Duganella zoogloeoides: one gene and its partner. The protein of the gene in region 1 interacts with the protein of each later gene in a pairwise test. Links are inferred from orthologs where the notes say so. Each region holds a gene or a part of one and is shown on either strand. Other genes may lie near its edges.

The links.
Region 2: the proteins of dprA (region 1) and recA interact in binary tests that used the Bacillus subtilis proteins (3 or more experiments, as listed by UniProt). The link is inferred for Duganella zoogloeoides from one-to-one orthologs.

Annotation. Positions count from the first base shown.
Region 1 is NZ_CP140152.1:508,680-511,851, reverse strand. Bases 170-3,022 are described here. They hold dprA (DNA-processing protein DprA), read right to left. Parts: upstream 2,228-3,022; coding sequence 1,112-2,227; downstream 170-1,111. Other genes in these bases: SR858_RS02300 (LysM peptidoglycan-binding domain-containing protein), read right to left, coding at 2,396-3,022; SR858_RS02310 (DUF494 family protein), read right to left, coding at 580-1,044; SR858_RS02315 (DNA topoisomerase III), read right to left, coding at 170-384. Also shown: more of SR858_RS02315, read right to left, coding at 1-169; more of SR858_RS02300, read right to left, coding at 3,023-3,172. UniProt on the Bacillus subtilis protein: Protein that helps load RecA onto ssDNA during transformation. Binds cooperatively to circular ssDNA, is able to bridge different segments of DNA. Favors the loading of RecA onto SsbA- or SsbB-coated ssDNA and formation of RecA-DNA filaments.
Region 2 is NZ_CP140152.1:266,624-269,908, forward strand. Bases 73-3,038 are described here. They hold recA (recombinase RecA), read left to right. Parts: upstream 73-986; coding sequence 987-2,090; downstream 2,091-3,038. Other genes in these bases: SR858_RS01215 (sensor histidine kinase), read right to left, coding at 73-74; SR858_RS01220 (response regulator), read right to left, coding at 73-781; recX (recombination regulator RecX), read left to right, coding at 2,173-2,628. In the rest of the region: more of SR858_RS01215, read right to left, coding at 1-72; more of SR858_RS01220, read right to left, coding at 71-72; sucC (ADP-forming succinate--CoA ligase subunit beta), read left to right, coding at 3,099-3,285. UniProt on the Bacillus subtilis protein: Multifunctional protein involved in homologous recombination, DNA repair and competence.

The DNA of each region.
Region 1 (3,172 bases):
TTTCACAGGCTGCTTGGCCTTGGCGTTTTGCGCGATCAGGCGGAAAATCAGTTCCCCTTCGCGCCCGGCATCGCAGGCGTTGATCAGGGCGGACACGTCTTTACGCTTGATCAGCTTGTTCAGTACCTTGAGGCGCGATTCGGTCTTGGCGATCGGATTGAGCGCGAAGTACGGCGGGATCATCGGCAGGTGGGCAAAGCTCCATTTGCCGCGCTTGACGTCGTACTCTTCCGGCACGGCAATTTCCAGCAGGTGACCGACGGCGGAGGACAGCACGTACTCGTCGGATTCAAAGTACTCATCGTGCTTGGTAAAGCCGCCAAGCGTCTTCGCGATGTCGTTCGCGACAGATGGCTTCTCGGCGATGATGAGGGTTTTGCTCATATTTGGTATCTCGTTTTTTAACACTTGGGGTGGTTTAGCATGCGCATCATACATGGATCGCGCCGCAGTCTGCACTTTTGCGTCGCCGATGGCAAGGGGGTGGCGTGACAGTGTTGTCGGAATGATAGCGTGAAAATTGGATACCCGCCTGCGCGGGTATGACGGCGCGGCGGCTAACGGTACACGCGGGTTTGCCTAGTGGAGAAGACGGGGAGGAGCGTCGTCGTCGGCGCCAAAAAGGTCATCGAACATCAGTGCGTCCGGTTCCTTGCCCTGGCTCCACAGCAGCATCAGCACGATCACCTTCAGCTGGCCCAGCGATACCGGCGCTTCTTCCAGCGACAACGCGCGCTCGATGACGATTTCGCGCTGCAGCGGCGTGAGTACCTTGGCCGATTCGAGGAACTGGATGAAACCGATTGCATCGGTGCCCAGCACATCGCGCTCTTCGTCGACGTAAATCCGCATGCCGGTGGAAGCGGCGGTGAGCGAGTGCTCGACGCCGGCCATGGCCGTGAGATCGTTAAGCCATACCAGCGCCTCGGAGATCTCGACGTCGTCAAAACCGACAGCCGACAGCTTCTTGGCCAATGCCTCCGGTTCCGGGCAGGCATCGGGACGGTAATACGTCTCGTAGAGATAAACTAGGATGTCGAACATGGCTCTACTCTATCAGTTAAAACAGATCGGGCACAAGTAGCGCCCCATTTACCGTGTGCAACACTATTTACGAACGCAGGCGCTGAAACCAGCCGCCCGGCAACCTTTCCAGCAAGCCGGCGAGCTCCAGCGCCAGCAGCTGCCCTTGCAGTTCGGCAGCGGATTGCTGCAAGTGCACAGCCAGGGCCTCGGCGCGGATCGGTTCGTCGCCCATGGCGATCAGCACGCGATCGACAAAACTGTCGTCAAAATGCGACCCTGTTGCCATCGCATCAACCCCCATATTCAATTCCGACAACACGTCGGCCGCCGTCTCCACCAGCTTGGCGCCATCGCGGATCAGGCGGTGGCAGCCTTTCGACAAGGTTGCGTGGACCGAGCCCGGCATGGCATACACGTCGCGGTCCTGGGCGACGGCCAGCCGCGCCGTGATCAGCGAACCGGACCTGGCGGCCGCCTCCACCACCAGCACCGCGCGCGCCAGGCCGCTGATCACGCGATTACGCCTTGGGAAGTTGTCGCGCAGGGGTGGTGTGCCCAGCGCATATTCGCTGACGATGCAGCCCTGCTCGGCGATGCGGCGCGCCAGCGCCTCGTTGCTGGCCGGATAGATACGGTCGGCGCCGGTGCCAATCACGGCCACGGTACCGCCCGCGCCCGCCAGTCCGCCCGCGTGGGCGGCAGCGTCGATGCCCAGCGCCAGCCCGGAGACGATGGTCACGCTCGCCTCCGACAGCGCGCGCGCCATGCGCTCGGCGTTCTGCATGCCCATCAGGCTGGCATTGCGCGAGCCCACCATGGCCACCGACAGGCGGTGCAGCAGCGCGGGGTTGCCCTTGACGTACAGCATGAGCGGCGCGGCGGCAATCTGCCGCAGCAGCGCCGGATATTCGGGATGATCGTAGGTAAGCAGCAGGTTACCCGGCTGGGCGCGCCAGGCTTGCACCGCGTCCACTTGCGGATCGAGATTGGCGGACGGCGGTGCCAGCAGGGCGCGGGCCCTGACGGGCTTGACGACGGCGCGCAGCGCATCGTACCCGGCCTGGAAGATCGCTTCCGGCGTGCCGAAGCGTTCGAGCAGCGCGTGCGCCGTCATCAGGCCCACGCCGCCGGTTTGCTCCAGGCGCAGCCAGGCCGCCAGCGCGGACGCCGTGGGGAGTAGAGAAGATTCCGTGGCTTGCACGGCGTGATCGAGAACCTATCTCAGCAGCGAGCAAGGCGCTGCTTGCGCGTCTCGCCAACGGGGCCGGCGTTGCTCGTCATCGCATGGAAGACCATGCTTCTTCCTCGCGCCTTGGCCCCGATGCAGATCCATCGCAATCTGCTGCCTGCTCCCTGCTGACATAGGTTCTCACTCCGGCGAGGTGGCGGCGTCGCCCACGACCACGGGCGCTGTCGCCTGCATGATCAGGCCGTAAGACACGCGGCCGAACACGCGGAAGATAAACAGGCTGCCCACCTGTTCGTCGGGCAACCTGACCTGCTGTTCGCGGCCAAACCAGCCCGTGGGGGCGGTCGCGTCGCGCACAGTTCTTCCCGCATGGTACAGGCGCAGCACCGAGCCGATGTCGAGTCCGTCAAGCTTGCCGCGATTAATGCTGACCACCTGGTGCCGCCCGGCATACGTGACGCCGCCATGCACGGCCAGCACCTTCGCATCGATCCGCGTGGCGGGTACGTGCGGTGCGTAGTTTTGCGCCGGCGCCGGCGCCAGCGGTTTCAACTGGTCGCCCTTGCCCATTTCCTCCTTGGTGCTGGTCACGCGCGCCGTGTGCACGTCGCTGCCGGGCGCGGCCGGCTGCACCGTCACCGTGCCTAAATAATAGGCTTCGTGGGCGATCACCTGGCCGCTGTCCGGGTCTTTCAATGGCCGGCCCGGGCGATACACCTGGAACGTGGTGGCGCCGCCGAGATCGCCACGCACATAAGCCTTGTCGCCTTCGCCAATAAAAACGTGGCCGTCTTCGGTGGCGACAATGCGCGGCGCGCGGGCCAGTTCGTCGTTTTCGATGATCAGGGGCTGCGACAGGAACGGCTCGATCGCGCCGGGCGGAATCGAGGGGATGGCAGCGGCGCCGATGGCACTGCTGCGCACGGCCGGCGAGCGGCGTTCGGTGGGCACCGCCGG
Region 2 (3,285 bases), 240 kb from region 1 along the record:
CTCTCGTCGGGCTCGACGACAGGCGGCTGGTACTCGGGGGCGTCGTCTCCCGCGTCGGCCGCCCGGTCGCTCACTTGACCGCGTCTCCGGCGTCGACGGCGACAGCCTTCGCTTCAGAATATTTTTCCAGGCAATAGCCGAGGCCGCGCACGGTGACGATGCGCACGCCGCCCACCTCGATCTTCTTGCGCAGCCGGTGCACATACACCTCGATGGCGTTGTTGCTCACCTCTTCTCCCCATTCGCACAGGTGATCGACCAGTTGCTCCTTGGAAACCAGGCGGCCGGTGCGGGCCAGCAGAATTTCCAGCAAGCCCAGCTCGCGCGCCGACAGGTCCAGCATCTGCTCGTTGATATAGGCGCTGCGGCCCACCTGGTCGTACGACAGCGGACCGTGCTTGATCACGGTGGCGCCACCGCCCGCGCCACGGCGGGTGAGGGCGCGCACCCGCGCTTCGAGTTCCGACAGCGCAAACGGCTTGGCCATGTAGTCGTCGGCGCCCAGGTCGAGGCCGTTGACACGCTGCTCGATCGAATCGGCGGCGGTCAGGATCAGCACCGGCAGCAGCGAACCGCGCGAGCGCAAGCGGCGCAGCACTTCCAGACCCGACAGCTTGGGCAGGCCCAGGTCGAGGATCAACAGATCGAATTCCTGGGTGGAGAGGGCGGTATCGGCCTCCTGGCCGTTGCGCACGCAATCGATGGCGTAGCCGGACTGGCGCAGCGAGCGGGTGAGCCCGTCGGCGAGAACGCCGTCATCTTCGGCAAGTAATATACGCATGTGGATACTCCGGGTGCACTGGGGCAAAGACTCAAGCCGGTATTGTGTTGGATTTTTTGCTTGCTGGCGAATTTTTGCACGGCGCCCGGGCGCCGCCAAAATTAATCGACATTTCAATCAAATCGCGCTTGCGCTTATCACTGTTTTTTTATACAGTACTACCTGTACCGACAAATTGTCACCACCAACTGGTTGAAAGCACATTATGGACGATAAAAAAGCTGTAGTACCCGCATCCGAGAAAGCCAAGGCGCTGGCCGCCGCGCTGGCTCAGATTGAGAAGCAGTTCGGCAAAGGTTCCGTCATGCGCATGGATGCCAGTGCGCCGATCGAAGAAGTACAGGTGGTCTCCACCGGTTCGCTGGGCCTGGACGTGGCGCTGGGCGTCGGCGGCCTGCCGCGCGGTCGCGTGGTGGAAATCTACGGCCCTGAATCCTCGGGCAAAACCACGCTCACCTTGCAAACCATCGCGGAAATGCAAAAACTGGGCGGCACCTGCGCGTTTATCGACGCCGAGCACGCACTGGACGTCACGTACGCGCAAAAGCTGGGCGTCAACCTGAGCGATCTGCTGATCTCGCAACCGGACACCGGCGAACAAGCGCTGGAAATCTGCGACGCCCTGGTGCGTTCCGGTTCGGTGGACATGGTCGTGATCGACTCGGTCGCCGCGCTGACCCCGCGCGCCGAGATCGAAGGCGACATGGGCGATTCGCTGCCAGGTTTGCAGGCACGTTTGATGTCGCAAGCACTGCGCAAGCTTACCGGTTCGATCAACCGCACCAACACCCTGGTCATCTTCATCAACCAGATCCGCATGAAAATCGGCGTCATGTTCGGCAGCCCGGAAACCACCACCGGCGGTAACGCGCTGAAGTTCTACGCCTCCGTGCGCCTGGACATCCGCCGTACCGGTTCGATCAAGTCCGGCGACGAAGTCATCGGTAACGAAACCAAGGTCAAGGTCGTCAAGAACAAGATCGCGCCACCGTTCAAGGAAGCGCACTTCGACATCCTGTACGGCGCCGGCACCTCGCGCGAAGGCGAAATCCTGGACCTGGGCGTGGAAGCGAAGATCGTCGAGAAATCGGGTTCGTGGTACAGCTACAACGGCGAACGCGTCGGCCAAGGCAAGGACAACGCCCGCATCTTCCTGCAAGAGCGCCCGCAACTGGCGTGGGAAATCGAAAACCGCGTGCGCGAATCGCTGGGCGTACGCTCGCTGCCGCCACTGGCGCCAGTGGCCGCTGAAAAGCCTGATACTGTCGTCAAGCTCAAGCCTTCCAAGGGCGAAGCTGACGCGGCGTAAGTCTTAACAGTTAGCAGTCGAGCCGTCACCCCCCCGCTTTCGCGAGGGTGACGGTTCTCACCTCAAAGTTCAGAGGTTCCCCATGCCCCGTCCCCCCCTCAGCCTCAAAGGTCGCGCCCTGCGCTACCTGTCCCAGCGCGAGCACAGCCGTCTCGAACTGTCACGCAAGCTCGCACGCTATGCCGAAGACACCGACGACATCGACGCCTTGCTCGACCTGCTCGAAAAAAACAACTGGCTGTCGCAAGAACGTTTTTCCGAATCGCTGATCCACCGCCGTTCTGCCCGCTTTGGCAACGCCCGCATCATGGCCGAGCTGCAAAGCCACGGCGTACAGGGCGAAGCGCTGCAAGGCCTCAAGGAAAGCCTGGCCGACACCGAGACCGCGCGCTGCTGCGAGATCTGGGAACGCAAGTTCGGCGAAGTGGCCACCGACCCCGAAGGACGCAACAAGCAAATGCGCTTCCTGCTGCAACGCGGCTTCTCCCAGCGCGCCATTCGCACCGCCATGAAGGGTACGGCCGATTTCGACCAGTGATTGCCGATATTTCCAGTGTGAATGCCTGTAAATACCCCTGCCAGCGCCAACGGTTTATCGCCAGATGTCATATGACACGTATCAACTCGGTCTGGGGTGTGCTACACTTTTACGGTTTTTGCAGCACCGTGGGTGCGGTGGTTGTCCGTAGAAGCTACGACAACGTATATTTTTTATAAGAGAAATGTACAGGGCTGCTAACTAATCATGCCGCGCGAGCGGTATTCATCTTATGTCATTGTCGATTCCTGTTCCTCGTCGTGCGTCCCGCACGCGCGCGATCGCCGCCAGAGCGTGTACACGCCATGGCGGACCGCATGGTATCGATGCCGGTTACACCCTCCTCATGCACCCCCCGATTTGCCTTGCCGCCAGTACGATCAGCGACCGGGCCATAGTTTTACCCGAGCATCACACTATTCCGCAGTCTTAATCGATTTTTACACATCAGCATCAGAAGGGAAGCCAGCATGAAGATCCATGAGTATCAAGGCAAAGAAATCCTCCGGAAATACGGAGTGACGGTACCACGCGGTATTCCGTGCCTGTCCGTCGACGAGGCAGTAAAAGCTGCTGAAACCTTGGGCGGCCCGGTCTGGGTTGTAAAAGCACAAATCCACGCCGGTGGCCGTGGTAAAGGCGGCGGCGTGAAAGTCG